Regions from separate parts of the Pandoraea sp. LA3 genome, predicted to be linked through region 1. Evidence: riboswitches for the same ligand, from Rfam matches in the RefSeq annotation. Region 1 holds a riboswitch; the other holds the start of a gene.
The links. A riboswitch is a leader RNA that binds a small molecule or an ion and turns the genes downstream of it on or off. The one in region 1 is predicted to bind cobalamin.

Region 1 (7,562 bases):
CGGGCAGCAGATCGGCCAGCGAGCGGGCCGCCGTCGATTTCGCGGTGCCGCGCGGGCCGGTGATCAGCACGCCGCCAATCGACGGATCGACGGCGATCAGCAACAAGGCGTCGCGCAGCGGCGCCTGACCGACGAGCGCAGTCAGGGGAAATGAAGGAAAAGGCGGCGGCATTGGCGACGTCTCAGACGCGCTCGGTTCGTTGGGCGATGTCACGACACGCTCCGTTCGATTTCCTGCCCGACGGCCAGGAGATGATTTTCGATTTGCTCACGGTAGGCCCCGGGCGATTGCCACAGGCCCCGGCCGATGGCTTCGAGCAGACGCTCGCACACGCCGCGCAGTGCCTGCGGGTTGTGGCGCTGCATGAACTCGCGCGTGTGCGCATCGTTCAGGCAGGCGTCGGTCACGAGTCCGTATTGATGGTCCGACACCACGCGCGCCGTGGCGTCGTAACCGAACAGGTAATCGACCGTGGCGGCAATCTCCGCCGCGCCCTTGTAACCGTGACGCTTCACCCCGTCGAGCCATTTCGGATTGACGACACGCGCACGGATCACGCGGGCGATCTCTTCGGTGAGCGGGCGCACGCGCGGCGCATCCGGGCGGCTGTGGTCGGCGTGGTACACCTCGGGCTGCTGCCCCGAGAAGTGGCGCACGGCCGCCGTCATGCCGCCCTGAAACTGGTAGTAGTCGTTCGAGTCGAGCACGTCGTGCTCGCGATTGTCCTGATTCTGTAAAACGACATCGATGCTCGCCAGACGCGTCGCAAACACGCCATGCGCCTGCTCACCGGCACTCGCCTGCGCATACGCATAGCCGCCGGACTCACGATAGGCTTGCGCGAGATCCTCGTCCGTCTGCCACAGGCCGTTGTCGATCATCTCCTGCAAGCCCGCGCCGTAAGTGCCGGGGCGCGAACTGAAGACGCGCCAGCCCGCACGCTTGCGTGCCTCGTCGGCGTCGAGTCCGCGCGCCATCCAGGCGTCGCGCTCGCGCAGCACACGCGCGCGGATCGGGTTGATGTCCTCCGGCTCGTCGAGCGCCGCCACGGCCTGCACGGCAGCGTCGAACAGATGCATGACGTTCGGGAACGCGTCGCGGAAGAAGCCGGACACCCGCAGCGTGACGTCGATGCGCGGACGCTCCATGCCACCCGGCGGCAGAATTTCGAAGTCCGTCACCCGGTGACTGCCCGCAGCCCACTTCGGACGCACGCCCAGCAGCGCAAACGCCTGCGCGATATCGTCGCCGCCGGTGCGCATCGTGGCCGTGCCCCACACCGACAGGCCGATGGCACGCGGGTAATCGCCGTGATCCTGCAAATGACGCTCGATCAACTGGCGCGCCGATTTCACGCCGAGCGCCCATGCCGTCTGCGTGGGAATCGCGCGCGTGTCGACGGAGTAGAAGTTGCGCCCCGTGGGCAGCACGTCCGGGCGTCCGCGCGACGGTGCGCCGCTCGGTCCCGGCGGCACGAAGCGCCCTTCGAGACCGCGCCGCAGATGCCTTAGCTCCTCGCTGCCACAGGCATCGAGCGACGGCAGCACTTCGTCCCGCGCTCGCGCCAGCACTTCGCGCGTCGCGCTCAGAGGCTGTGTATTGCCTTCGAGCGACGCGGCAGGCGCTGCATCCTGACCGGTCAACGTCTCCAGCAAGTTCGTCGCCAGCAACTCCAACCGCTCTCGCGTATCGCCCTGATGACGCCACGGTGCATCGCTCACCTGCGCGAGCAACGCCGGGTGCGGTCCATCCCACGGCGCCGACCAATCGGCCTTGAGCGGATCGAACCGATCGTCGATCTGCAAGTCTTTCGCCAGCGCATCGATGAGGCTGGCGTCGCGGCCCTGCCCGCCACGCACGGGGAAACGCATCAGCGCGAGCAACGTGTCGCGACGCTCGCGCCCCGCCGGCGAGCGACCGAAGATGTGCAGACCGTCGCGAATCTGCGTCTCCTTCAACTCGCACAGCCAGGTGTCCACGCGGGTAAGCAGTTCGTCTTCCGCGTCCGTATCGTTCGGGGCGTCGAGGCTCAGTTCCTCGTGCAGCCGATGACGAACGATGGTCTCGAGGATCGTGCTGCGCAGCAGTCTGGCGCGGCGCGCATCGACCATCAGCGCTTCGTAATACTCGTCGACCTGACGCTCCAGATCCTGAAGCGGGCCATACGACTCCGCGCGCGTGAGCGGCGGCATCAGATGATCGATGATCACGGCCTGCGCGCGACGCTTCGCCTGACTGCCCTCGCCCGGATCGTTCACGATGAACGGGTAGAGATGGGGCAGCGGGCCGAGCGTCAGGTCGGGCCAGCAACTATCGGACAGCGCCACGCTCTTGCCGGGCAGCCATTCGAGACTGCCGTGTTTGCCCACGTGCACGACGGCATCGACGTCGACCGTATGGCGCAGCCAGAAGTAAAACGCGAGGTAGGCGTGCGGCGGGACGAGTTCGGCGTCGTGATAGCTGGCGTAATCGCCGTCGATGCGAGAGCGCGACGGCTGGATGCCCACGAACACATTGCCGCATCGCCAGCCGGCGATCATGAAGCGTCCCTGCCGGACGGTAGGGTCCTGATCTGCCGGCCCCCAGCGTTCGTTCAGCGCGTCGCGCACGTCTGCCGGTAACTGCGCGAACGCCGCGAGATAGTCGTCGAGCGCGTAGCTCTGGAAGGCCGGGCGCAACGCACGCGTCTCGGGATCGTTCGTGACGCCGCGCGTCAAGCGTGCCATCAGCGCCTCGCCGTCGTCGGGCAGTTCATCGACGCGGTAGCCTTCGTCGCGCAGCAAGGTCAATATCTCGACGACCGACGCCGGGGTATCGAGTCCGACACCGTTGCCGATGCGTCCCTCGCTCGCCGGGTAGTTCGCCAGCACCAGCGCAAGACGCTTCTGCGCGTTGGGCTTCGTGCGCAGCAGGCACCAGCGGCGACTGAGTTCGGCCACGAATGCGACACGTTCCTTGTCCGGCTGGTAACGCACGACATCGACTTCAGTGCGCGGGCAGCGATAGTCGAGGCCCTTGAAGCTGATCGCCCGGGTGATGATGCGGCCGTCGACTTCCGGCAGCGCGACGTGCATTGCGATATCGCGGGAGTTGAGGCCCTGATTGTCCTTGACCCAATCGTCGCGATTACCGCCGCTGAGAATCACCTGCAACACCGGCGCGTCGCTGCCGAAGACCTGCGACTGGCGCGGATCTTCCGGCGTTGAGGTGGAGAAGGCCGTGGTGTTGAGGACCAGCGAGACGTCGTAGGTGTCGCAGAGTTGCTGCACGACGTCGCGGCTGAGGGCGTCCTTGAGCGACGTAATCGCGATCGGCAGCGGATTCAGACCGCGCGCGCTCAGTGCATCGATCAGGGCGTCGAACACGCCGGTATTCGCCGCCTGCAAGTGCGCGCGGTAGAACAGGATGGCGACGACGGGCGCCCCGGCATGCCAGCAGGCCTGCCAGTCGTCCATCGTGGCGACTCCGGTCGGCGATCGCGGATTCGGGTGGTACAGCGTGGCATTGGGCACCGCGACCGGCAGCGGCGGTTCGTCGCCCCAGCCGAGCGCGTGCCACGCGATGGCACGCAGGAACGCCTCGGCGTTGACCGGTCCGCCCTGACGCAGATAGCGCCACAGGCGCGTGCAGAACTCGGGGCTTGCCGTGCTCAGCGCCGTCAGGTTCGGATCTTCCTGCAAGTCGCCGGAGAACATCACCAGCATCTGACCGCGACGCTGTGCCAGTTCCACGATCCGCTCGATGCCATACGGCCAGTAAGCTTCGCCCCCCAGATGATCGACCACCACGACGCGCGCATGCTGCAAGACATCGTCGACATAGAAGTCGACCGACGCCGGTTGCCGCAGATACGTGACGTTGGCAAGCCGCAGGCTCGGGAAATCGTCGCCGAGCCGCTCGACCACGCTCGCGAGCAACGACAGCGTGGTGTCGGCCGAGCTGAGCACCACGATGTCGGCGGGCTGCTGATCGATGCGGATCACGCCGGCGGCGTCATCGACAAAGCCGCCGGGGACTGTCCGTAACAGATGCATGCGACGCGTCTTCCCCGGCTCAGGCCGCTGCGGTGGACGTGGACGACGTGGCGCTTGCGCCCAGTGCCGCGTCGAATTCGCGCTGGAGCGTTTCGGCGTCGAGGTCTTCGCCGATCAGCACGAAGCGGCTGCCGCGTGTTTCGCCATCGCGCCAGTGACGGTCGAAATAGCTGTCGAAACGCTTGCCGACGCCCTGAATCACGAGACGCATCGGTGCGCCCGGCAACGCCGCAAACCCCTTGGCGCGGTAGATCGTGTGGTTCTGCACCAACTGGCTCAACGCGGCGATGACCGAGTCGCGCGACGCCGGTGCCGTGAGCGATGCCGACACCATGACCGAGTCGAACTCGTCGTGATGGTGGTCCGCATCGTCCGCCGAACCGTGATGGTCGTGACGCTGATCGATGGTTTCCTCGGAGGCCGAGTTCAGCCCGAGCAGCACGCTCAGATCGAGGTTGCCGTTGCTCGCCGGCACGATCTTCACGTGCGCAGGCAGCTCTTCCCGAATCAGGGCCGACACGCTGGCTTGCGCCGCGTCGTCGAGCAGATCGGTCTTGTTGAGAATGACCAGATCCGCCGCGCTCAACTGGTCTTCGAACAGTTCGTGCAGCGGCGATTCGTGGTCGAGATTCGGATCGGCCTTGCGCTGTTCGTCGACCGCCACCGGGTCTTCGGCGAACTGGCCGCTGGCGGCGGCAGGACCGTCGACCACGGTAATCACAGCGTCGACGGTGAAGCTGTTGCGGATCGACGGCCAGTTGAACGCCTGCACCAGCGGCTTGGGCAGCGCGAGGCCGGACGTCTCGATAAGCACATGGTCGATCTGGTCGCGACGCTCCACCAGCGCTTCCATCACAGGGAAGAACTCCTCCTGGACGGTGCAGCACAGGCAGCCGTTGGCCAGCTCGTACAGTTGGCCCTCGGTCTCCTGACCGTTGTCGTCGCAGCCGATGCCGCAACCCTTGAGGATTTCGCCGTCGATGCCCAGTTCGCCGAATTCATTGACGATGACCGCGACGCGCAGGCCGTTGTTGTTGGACAGGATGTGACGCAGCAGCGTGGTTTTACCGCTGCCGAGAAAGCCCGTAATCACGGTCACGGGGATCTTGCGCATGGAAGTCGACATGGAATAAGGCAAAGCGTGGTGACACGCCTCTTCCGGCCCGGTCGTCGGTGCGTCGGTATTGCCGGCATGGCATTCGACCTGTCCGGCAGGACACGGCCGCGCCGCCGGTGACGGCTGCATCGGGAAAGCGGAGGAAACGTGGCGAAACTGAAGGTTTGACTGCACACCGCCTACCCGCAGTGCCAATCGTCTTCTCCGGCCGGTATCCGGGCTGACGAAATGGCCGCTTCACCTTCCCACGCCGCCCGTGAGGGCATTGGCGCAGTGGTCTCGCCCCGCGAAACACGTGCGGGGTTGAAGTCGGCCTGGCGCCGCATGACTGCGGCACCTTCGTTTCACCGTTGCGGGGGCAGCACAGGCTGGGGCGTCGCGTCGAACCCATGAGGGGGCGCGCCGCCCGTCTGTTTCCCGTTTAACTGCGCACGCCTGAACGTGTGCGCGAGCACCAGATTAGCCGCGAGTGTAGGTGCCGGATACCGCTCCGTCAAGGCGAGACGACGGCCCCAAGCCGCCCTCAAGCCGCCCTCAAGCTGCCCTCCGGCTGTCCACAATCGGAACGCCGGCGGGGCAGACGGGCGCGAAGCGAGCCGCACAGGGCCTGTGGTATCCTCGCCACCAAATTTTCGGTCCCCCTGCTCCCTCGATGAGGGGCATGAAGGGCGTTACCGCGCATTCGTTCTGCGCACCGCAGCCGACCGCTCATGCCCTCCCCCGTCGTCCCGCTTATGAGTCATCGTCCTGCCCCGGTCCCGGTGGCCCGTCTGCGTCCTGCATCGCGTTCCATGTCGGGTGCCGTTTTCGTCTCGTGCGGCCCGATGCACGACCTGCTCGACCTGCACGTCTCCCACCACGATTACGCCGAACGAGGCCCGCAATGAGTCGTGCGTGGCTGATCGGCGCCGGACCGGGCGACCCCGAACTCATCACCGTTAAGGCCATGCGAGCGCTTGGCCGGGCGGATGTCGTGCTGGTCGACGATCTCGTGAATCCCGGCATTCTGGCGATGGCCGCGCCGCACGCGCAGATCGTCTACGTCGGCAAACGCGGCGGGCATGCGTCCACGCCGCAGCGCGAGATCATCGCGCTGATGCTCTCGCACCTTCGCGCAGGCCGAAGCGTGGCGCGCCTGAAAGGCGGCGACCCCTTCGTGTTCGGACGCGGCGGCGAGGAACTGCAAGCGTTGCAGGCGGCGGGAGTGCCCGTCGAGATCCTGGGCGGGATAACCGCCGGCATTGCGGCACCGACGACGCTCGGCATCCCCGTCACTCATCGGGGGTTGGCACAGGGCGTGATTTTCGTGACGGGACACAGCGCAGGCGACGACGAGCCGGACTGGCAAGCACTCGCGGCCACGGGCCTGACGCTCGTGATCTACATGGGCATTCGCCGTCTGCAAGACATCACGGATCAGTTGCAACAAGCGGGCATGTCGCCGGACACCCCGTGCGCGGCCATCGAGTCGGCAACGCTCCCGGCGCAACGTCACGTTATTGCCACGCTGCACACCTTGTCTGCCGAGGTCCGTGCGGCGACCATCGGTTCACCGTCGATCATCGTGATCGGCGACGTGGTGTCGCTCGCGCAGCGCCCCGGCATGATCGACGGTGATGATGCCGGCAGTGAGATCGCCGGGATTTCCCGACGCCCCACGGCGCAGCGCCCGCTCAGCCTCGGCATCGGTTTTCGGCAAGGCGTGACGACAGCGCAGATCGAAGCCGCGGTACTCGCTGCACTAGGCGCGCGTTCGCTTGCCGAGGTCGACACCCTCGCGACGCTCGACAAGAAGGTCGGCGATCTGGCTCTCGTGCGCTTCTGCGAGCGCCACGGCATTCGTCTGGCAGGCTATGCGCCTGCGCAGATCGAGGCGTGTCTCGACGCGCATCCCCAACTGCCCCGCTCCGACACCGTGCTCGCCCACGTGGGTGTGCGCGCGGTATGCGAGCCTTGCGCCTTGCTGGCATCGTCCGGCGGCACGCTGCTCACGAAAAAAAAATACGCCGACGACGGCATCACCGTCGCCATCGCGGTGACGACCACCAACGCCGCCTCAGACAACCCTCAGCACGACGCTCAACCGGAGTCACGAAACGATGAAGACAGATAGCGAATCCCACCTGCGCATGACCCAGCGACGTCGCGAAGGACACGAAAAAAAGCAAGCTGCCGCGACGACCGAAAAGGGCCTGCTGATCGTACATACGGGCAACGGCAAGGGCAAGAGCACGGCGGCGTTCGGCATGGCCGTGCGCATGCTCGGTCACGACCAGCGCATTGGCGTGGTGCAGTTCATCAAGGGCGCGCTGCATACGTCCGAGCGTGACTTTCTCGGCAGCCACCCGCAGTGCGACTTCATCACGATGGGCGACGGCTACACCTGGAACACGCAGAACCGCGACGCCGA
Region 2 (7,562 bases), on a different contig from region 1:
ACCATAGCCAAGCTTCAACGCCCCGGACAATTCGATACCGCGCGACGACTGCTGACCGACTTGCTGCGTCAGCGTCGGATTCACTGGATCGGTCGTCAGCAGGTTCTTCTTCACGATCTGATAGACGGCCAGCGTCCAGAAGCCGCGCCCGTCCGGCAGTTCCTGCTTGACGCCGGCCTCCCACTGCTGCCCGGTCGCCAGGTCGAACTTCGTCTGCGATTGCGACAGCGTCACGAGCGAGCCGATGCTGTCGGCACCGCGCGTGTACTGACCGTAGACCGACGCCGACGGACTGAGCTGATACACGAGTCCGAGACGCCAGCCGACGTTCGAGAACGTCTTGCCGAACTCGGTGCCGGTGGCGAGTTGACGACGCGAGTAGTCGAGGTAGTCGTAACGCATGCCGCCTACGGCCGACAGGCGCGACGTGATGTCGAAACGATCTTCCGCGAACAGGGCGACCTGACGCGTGAGCGTGCGGAACTCGGCCACGGTCGGATCGGGACTCGCGAACACGCCCGGATCGAAGCCGTCGGCGCTCACCACCGACGAGCCGCCGAACGGCGTATTGCTGTCGCGCTGGAAGGAGATCTGATTCGCCTCGACACCCACCACAAAACGGTTCGCATGACCCGCGATGCTGCGGTCGACGGTGGCGTCCAGCCGGTTGCCGACCTGATGCTCGTGCTGGAGGATCTCGATGTAATCGCTGCGCGTGACCAGCCGCGTCGACGGATCCATCTCGTACGCTTCGCTGTTGCGCCAGTGCCGGTTGGTGTTCAGGTAGTACAACTGGTCACGCAGCGTGATGCCGTCCGCCACGCGATACACGCCGGTGAGTCGCGTCGACTGATCGAAATAGGCGATCAGCGCGTTACCGACGTTGAAGTTCTTGTAGCGCAGCGTCGAGTCGATGGTGCCGTTATTCAGCGGAACGCCGAAGTACGTCGCCGGCATCTGACGGCCGTAATCGTAGTCGAGCGTGAACGACAGCTTCGGGGAGACGTCGAGCTTCACCGCGCCGCCGAACGACGTCGTGTGCGATTTGCCCCGGTCGACCCAGCCGTTGCTGCGGTTGTCGCTCACGTAGAAGCGATACGACAGCATCGGGCCGAGTGCGCCGGTCGTGTCGAGCGCGAAGCGCTTCTGAGCGTCGGTGCCGAAGCCCACCTGAATCGTGGTCGCGTACTCGCGTTGCGGGCGCTTCGGCACCACGTTCACCACACCGCCGATCGCGCCTTCGCCGTAGAGCACCGACGCCGGTCCGCGCAGCACGTCGATGCGCTCCACCTGCCACGTGTCGAACGGGAACGTCATGGTGCCGGCACCGGGATACAGACGGGTGCCGTCGTAGAGCGTCATCACCGACTCCTGACCGGAGAAGCCGCGCACCGCGAGCGCCGTGCCGCCGTTGCCGGGCGCCGCATTGCTGGTGAAACCGGTGGCGCGCGTGACCGCATCGGTAACGGTCTGGTCACCGCGCGCTTCGATCTGTGCGGCCGTGATCGTCTCGACGCTCGCCGGCGTGTCGAGGCTCGACAGATTCAGGCGCGAGCCGGTCGATGTCGGCGTGGAGAGCGGTGCGTCGTCGCGCGCATGCTGCGCGTTGATCGTGACGAGTGGCAGGTTGGCATCCTCGGCGGCAACCGCCGGAACACAAGCGCCACCGAGCAGCGAGAAGGCGATGAATGCGGTTTGCTTGAGCGCGAGCGCGCCCGCCGCCGGGGCCCTGACGTAGGCCGTCGAACGAGATTGAGGCATGGTACTTCAGCGTCTCCTGGGGTTTCGCGCCCCAAAAACATGGTCGATGAACCCGACGGCCAGGTCTGACTTCCCGTCGCGATGACGAGTCACAGTGGCGCGACCGCGCTGGATTCTCACCAGCTTCCGGCCGTCGGTAGCGACGCATTCTACGTGGTGCTGAAGATTTTCGGAATGATTTGGACGCAAGGCGTCATGAAGTCAGCGTCCGCAGTTCGCCCCTCGCCACGCCCCACGCGGTGCGCACGAACAGCGCGGCAATCACCAGCGTCGCCAGACCGAGCAGCGCGATCGCCACCGTGTCCGTTACCGGATGCTGCGCAAACCCGGCGTACTTCACCGCCGTGGCGGCCGACGCCGCGAGCGGGAAGCTCACCGACCACCACGACACACGGAACGGGCAGCAATGGGCGAGACCGCGCAGGCGCACCAGCAACACTGCCAGCACGAACAGCATGATCATGTAGAGCGCCTGCGCGAAGCCATCGATGCTGCCCACAGTGGCCGCGGAGGTGGCGGTATAAGCCGAGAAGCCCACGGAGAACGGTGCGACCAGAATGAGCAGCGACGGCTGCAACGACACCGGGAACGGTTCGGCGAACATGAGTCGCGACACGATCATCGTGAACAGCGGCACAGCAAAGAACAGGCCGACCGCCGTGCCGAACACCATCAGGCCGTGCATCTCGTGCGAGAGGCCGAGAGCAGGCACCGCCAGCGGCACATCGAGCAACCCGACCACCGGGACGATCCACGCGGGCGTTGCATGCTCAGGCTGCTGACGCACGCTGATCCAGCGCATCACCATCCACCACGCGAGCACCACCATCCCGGTCGCACCCGCGTACCACAGACCGCGCGCCAGTCCCGGATGACTGTCGGCGAGCAACAGCGGGGTGAGCAAAAGGCTGATCAGCGGCGTGCCGAACATGTTGCCGGCAATCGGATGCGAGAACTCGGCGCGCACCCGGTCGAAGTGCAGCACGGCCTTGGCCAGATAGGCGACGACGAGTGCGGCGAACAACGCGAGCGCCACCGCACCGATCGCTTCGCCGACCCACGATGCGGCGCCGAACTGGGCATGGGCCAGCCGCCACGCCACGGACAAGCCGGTCAGCCCCATCACGGAGCCGAAGAACGCGACCGGTAACTGACTGAGTGTGGTGGGCGTCGCGGCGATTGGCACCTGCGCATGCGTTGTCATGAGGTTTTCTCCTGTCGGAGGCCCCGGCACGTCGACGCTCGTGAGCGTCGCCGCCGGTGACCTCGGCAATCACGGTTTGGGTGAGGCGAGTATGCGCCGGACATCGATACGAATAGAATCATTGAATCTCAATTTTTAGCGCATTCGTCTCATGGACACGCTGACGCGACTGATTCAGATGGCCGACCCGCAAGCCGGGCTGGATTTGCGCTGCCGCTTGTCGGGCGCCTACGAAATTCCGCATGACGCCGCCCCCGACGGCATCTCGCCGTTTCACCTCGTGCTCGCGGGCGCGTGTCGCATCGACATCGGAAGCCGGCACCTGATCGCGCGCACCGGGGACTTCATCCTGTTCCCGCGTGGCGGCGCCCATGTCATTCGCGACGAAAGTGCGGCCGGCTCGCCCGTCCGTACCCGGCTGGCGCATGGCGACCTGCTGCCCGAGCGGCTCGCAGGCGACGAGACGAACCGCCCCGTGGGGGCAGACATTCTGTGCGGACACTTCGTGCGCGCGTCCGGTCCCGGCAACCTGCTGTTCGACGCGCTCCCCGACCCCGTGCATGTCTCGCTCACGGGCGATCCGTCGGACGCGCTGCAAGGCATTGTCGAGTTGATGCGTGTCGAGGCGGCTGACCGGCGTCCGGGGGCGCTCGCCATCGTCACATCGCTGAGTCAGACGCTGTTCGCGATGGCGCTGCGACGCTGTTGCGAGCGACCCGCAGGCGAAGCCGGCATTCTGGCGTTGCTCTCAGATGCGAGGCTGCACGCATCGGCGCAGGCGGTATTCAACGACCCCGGGGAGCCGTGGACGATCGATACGCTCGGCCAACGCGCCGCGATGTCGCGCGCCACCTTCGCGCGCCGTTTCCACGAACGCTCGGGCATGACGGTATTCGAATTCCTCACGCGGGTGCGCATGGCCGTGGCGTGCGATCTTCTGCTGCGCACGCGGCGTAATGCGGGCGATATCGCCATGTCCGTGGGATACCAGTCGGAAGCGGCCTTCGGCAAAGCGTTTCGCCAGCACATCGGTGAATTGCCGGGACAGTTTCGCCGTCGCCAGAGCCGCGTATGATGTCGGCCTCCCCCCACCATCGTCAAACGACCATGCAACCTTCAGTGCAATTGCGCAACGCGCGCCCGTCCGACGTCGACCGCTGTTACGAAATCGAAATCAGCGCCTACGAAGGCGACGAAGCCGCCACGCGCGAGAAGATCGCCACGCGGATCGCACAGTACCCCGAAGGGTTTCTCGTCATGACGCGCGACGACAACATCATCGGGTTCATCAATTCCGGGTGCGCCTACGACGTCGTGATGTCCGACGAAGCCTTCAAGGAATTGATCGGCCATGACGCCGCCGCGCCGAACGTCGTCATCATGTCCGTCGTGCTCGCCCCTGAAGAGCAGGGTCGCGGCTATGCCCGCACGCTCATGGAAGCCTTCATCGCCCGCATGCGCGCCGCCGGGAAAGCAACGATCCATCTGATGTGCAAGGAACGTCACATCCCGCTCTACGAACGGCTCGGTTACCACTACGTCAAGCCGTCGCCCTCGGATCACGGCGGCATGGCGTGGCATGAGATGGTGATGAAACTCTGACGAAAATCCGCATAAATTAGCGTTTTGATGCGAACTATCGACGCACGCAAGCAGAAAGTAGCCTGATAAAGCAGTCCCGCAGTACAATCCACCCCACTCTGCAATACCCCCCGGCCGGTTCTGCGTCAGCGAACCGGGCGCACCTTCCTGCGGGCCCCACAACCAGAAGTCGACGGGCCGTTTCCGGAAGACAGGCGCGGCGTCGTCATGCGCGACAGCCGCCGCCGCGACGGCCGCACGGGGGCTTCGCTTCGCTCACAAGGCTCTGAAGGAACAAGACATTGGCAACATCGGAACATGACCCGCTCCGCGAGGGCGTCGAGGCGCAGGCATCTGCACCGTCGGAACTGCGCCGCTCCCTCTCTGCCCGCCACCTGACGATGATCGCCGTGGGCGGCTCCATCGGCACCGGCCTGTTCGTGGCGTCCGGCGCCACCATCGCGCAGGCGGGCCCGGGCGGTGCGCTGCTGGGCTATGTGCTGATCGGCCTGATGGTCTACTTCCTGATGACCAGTCTGGGCGAGCTGGCCGCCGCCATGCCGGTGTCCGGATCGTTCTCGACGTACGGCGCCCGTTATGTGGATGAAGGGTTCGGTTTCGCGCTGGGCTGGAACTACTGGTACAACTGGGCCGTCACCGTGGCGGTCGACCTCGTGGCCGCGCAACTGGTCATGGCGTACTGGTTCCCCGACGTGCCCGGCGTCTACTGGAGCGCGCTCTTCCTTGCCATCACCTTCTGCCTCAACGCGCTCTCCGCGCGCGGCTTCGGTGAAGCGGAATTCTGGTTCGCGCTGATCAAGGTGATCGCCGTCCTGGCGTTCGTGGTCATGGGCGTGATGATGCTGCTCGGCATCATTCGTGGCGGTGAGAGTGGCGGCGTGGCCAACTGGACGATCGGCAATGCCCCCTTCGCCGGCGGCTTCGCGGCGCTGATCGGCGTGGCGATGGTCGTGGGCTTTTCGTTTCAGGGCACCGAACTCATCGGCATCGCCGCCGGTGAATCCAAAGATCCGGCACGCAATCTGCCGCGCGCCGTGCGTCAGGTCTTCTGGCGCATTCTGCTGTTCTACGTGGCCGCCATTCTCGTCATCGGCCTGCTGATTCCGTACACCGATCCCCATCTGCTGCGTAACGACGTCACCGACATCAGCGTGAGCCCGTTCGCGTTGATCTTTGAGCGTGCCGGACTGCTCGGCGCGGCTTCGGTCATGAACGCCGTCGTGCTGACGTCGGTGCTCTCGGCAGGCAACTCGGGAATGTATGCCGCCACGCGCATGCTCTACAGCCTGGCGCGCGACGGCAAGGCGCCTCGCGTCTTCGGTCGCATCTCGCGCAACGGCGTGCCGATGTGGGCGCTGTTTGCCACGGCCGCCGTCGCGGCACTGTGCTTCTTTACGTTCGTGTTCAGCCCGAATGCCGTCTACATCTGGTTGCTCAACACGTCCGGCATGACGGGCTTCATCGCGTGGCTCGGCATTGCGATCAGCCATTACCGCTTCCGTCGCGGCTACGTCAAACAGGGTCGCGACCTCGCCAATCTGCCGTACGTCTCACCGTTCTTCCCGTTCGGCCCGATCTTCGCCTTCGTCCTGTGTCTGATCATTACGCTCGGTCAGAACTATCAGGCGTTTCTTCAGGACCGGATCGACTGGGGCGGCGTGGTGGCGACGTACATCGGCATTCCGCTGTTCCTGCTGATCTGGGCAGGCTACCGGCTCGTGCGCGGGTCGCACTTCGTGAAGTACCGCGACATGCGCTTCCCGCAAGGCCGGACGCCTGCGCAGGCAGACGCCCTGACGGATGCCGCGGCGGGTCACGAGACTAGTAACGCGCTTCGTTGAGATCGGCGATCAGCGTCGGGCCGCTCGGGCGCCAGCCCAGACGCGCCTGAGTGAGCGCGCTCGACGCCCACATATCCAGTCCGACGAAGATCCCCATCCATCCGAAATGCGCCGGGGCTTGCTCCGGCGTCAACGAGACGGCCGGCAAGTTCAGACCGCGCCCCAGCGCCTCGGCGATCTCGCGACTGCTGATCCCCTCCTCCCCGACCGCGTGATAGCGCGCGCCCCGCACGCCGGCTTCCAGCGCCAGCCGGTAACACCGCGCCACGTCCGACAGATGGCCCGCCGGCCAGCGGTTCTCGCCGTCTCCGACATAGGCCACGACGCCCTTCTCCCGCGCAATCGCGATGAGCGGTGTGATGAGCCCCTGGCGGAGCGGATTGTGGACCTGCGGCAGTCGCATCACCGACACGTTCACCCCGGCGTCCAGCAGCGCGTTGCCTGCCAGTTCCGACGCGATGCGCGGATTGGGATGCGCGGTGTTGAAGACATCCTCGCTCGCGGGTGCGCCGTGTTGCGAGCCCATGCCGGTGCCCGACGTGATGATCAGCGGCCGGTCTGAACCGGCGAGCGCGGCGCCGAGGGCCGCGATGGCGCGGGTGTCCTTGGCGCAGTTCTCGACGAACTTCGAGAAGTCATGATCGAACGCTGCGTGGATGACGCCATCCGCTTTGGCCGCGCCACTGCGCAAGGTCTCCGGGTCTTCGAGCGTGCCGTGATGCACCTCGGCACCGGCATCGCGCAACGCCTGAGCGCCGGCGTCGGATCGGGTCATGCCAATCACTTCATGCCCGGCGTTGATGAGTTCGGGGACCAGCGCCGAGCCAATGAAGCCCGTCGCCCCCGTGAGAAAGATACGCATGGTGAATTCTCCGTCGTGTTCGCGGCGCGATGCCGCGCCATGACGATCACTATCGGTCCATTCGTTATCCCGTTAAAGTAGTGACCTCATCATAGTAAAGCGACTAACAGGATTCCCATGTCAGTCAACACGGCCAAATCGCTCGGCGACTTTCTGAGAAGCCGACGCACGCGTCTGGACCCTGCGAGTTTCGGCTTTTCCGGACGCCGGCGAACCCCGGGGTTGCGACGCGAGGAAGTCGCCCAGCGCGCACACATCAGCCCGACCTGGTACACGTGGCTGGAGCAGGGGC

Region 2: another riboswitch for cobalamin. It lies ahead of C5N93_RS04745 (TonB-dependent siderophore receptor); the one in region 1 lies ahead of cobW (cobalamin biosynthesis protein CobW).

The regions. Positions count from the first base shown of each region.
Region 1 covers NZ_PTPY01000029.1:69,408-76,969, forward strand. Annotated here, with positions in the region: gene C5N93_RS09765 (ATP-binding protein) at 1-172, opposite strand, end outside; gene cobN (cobaltochelatase subunit CobN) at 211-4,035, opposite strand; gene cobW (cobalamin biosynthesis protein CobW) at 4,055-5,161, opposite strand; cobalamin riboswitch at 5,341-5,626, opposite strand; partial or broken gene cobA (uroporphyrinogen-III C-methyltransferase) at 6,036-6,743, shown strand; gene C5N93_RS09785 (cobalamin biosynthesis protein) at 6,756-7,265, shown strand; gene cobO (cob(I)yrinic acid a,c-diamide adenosyltransferase) at 7,252-7,562, shown strand, end outside.
Region 2 covers NZ_PTPY01000022.1:97,715-105,276, forward strand. Annotated here, with positions in the region: gene C5N93_RS04745 (TonB-dependent siderophore receptor) at 1-1,761, opposite strand, end outside; adenosylcobalamin (AdoCbl) riboswitch at 1,768-1,915, opposite strand; gene C5N93_RS04750 (SLAC1 anion channel family protein) at 1,955-2,965, opposite strand; gene C5N93_RS04755 (AraC family transcriptional regulator) at 3,117-4,040, shown strand; gene C5N93_RS04760 (GNAT family N-acetyltransferase) at 4,073-4,567, shown strand; gene C5N93_RS04765 (amino acid permease) at 4,849-6,408, shown strand; gene C5N93_RS04770 (SDR family oxidoreductase) at 6,389-7,270, opposite strand; gene C5N93_RS04775 (helix-turn-helix transcriptional regulator) at 7,388-7,562, shown strand, end outside.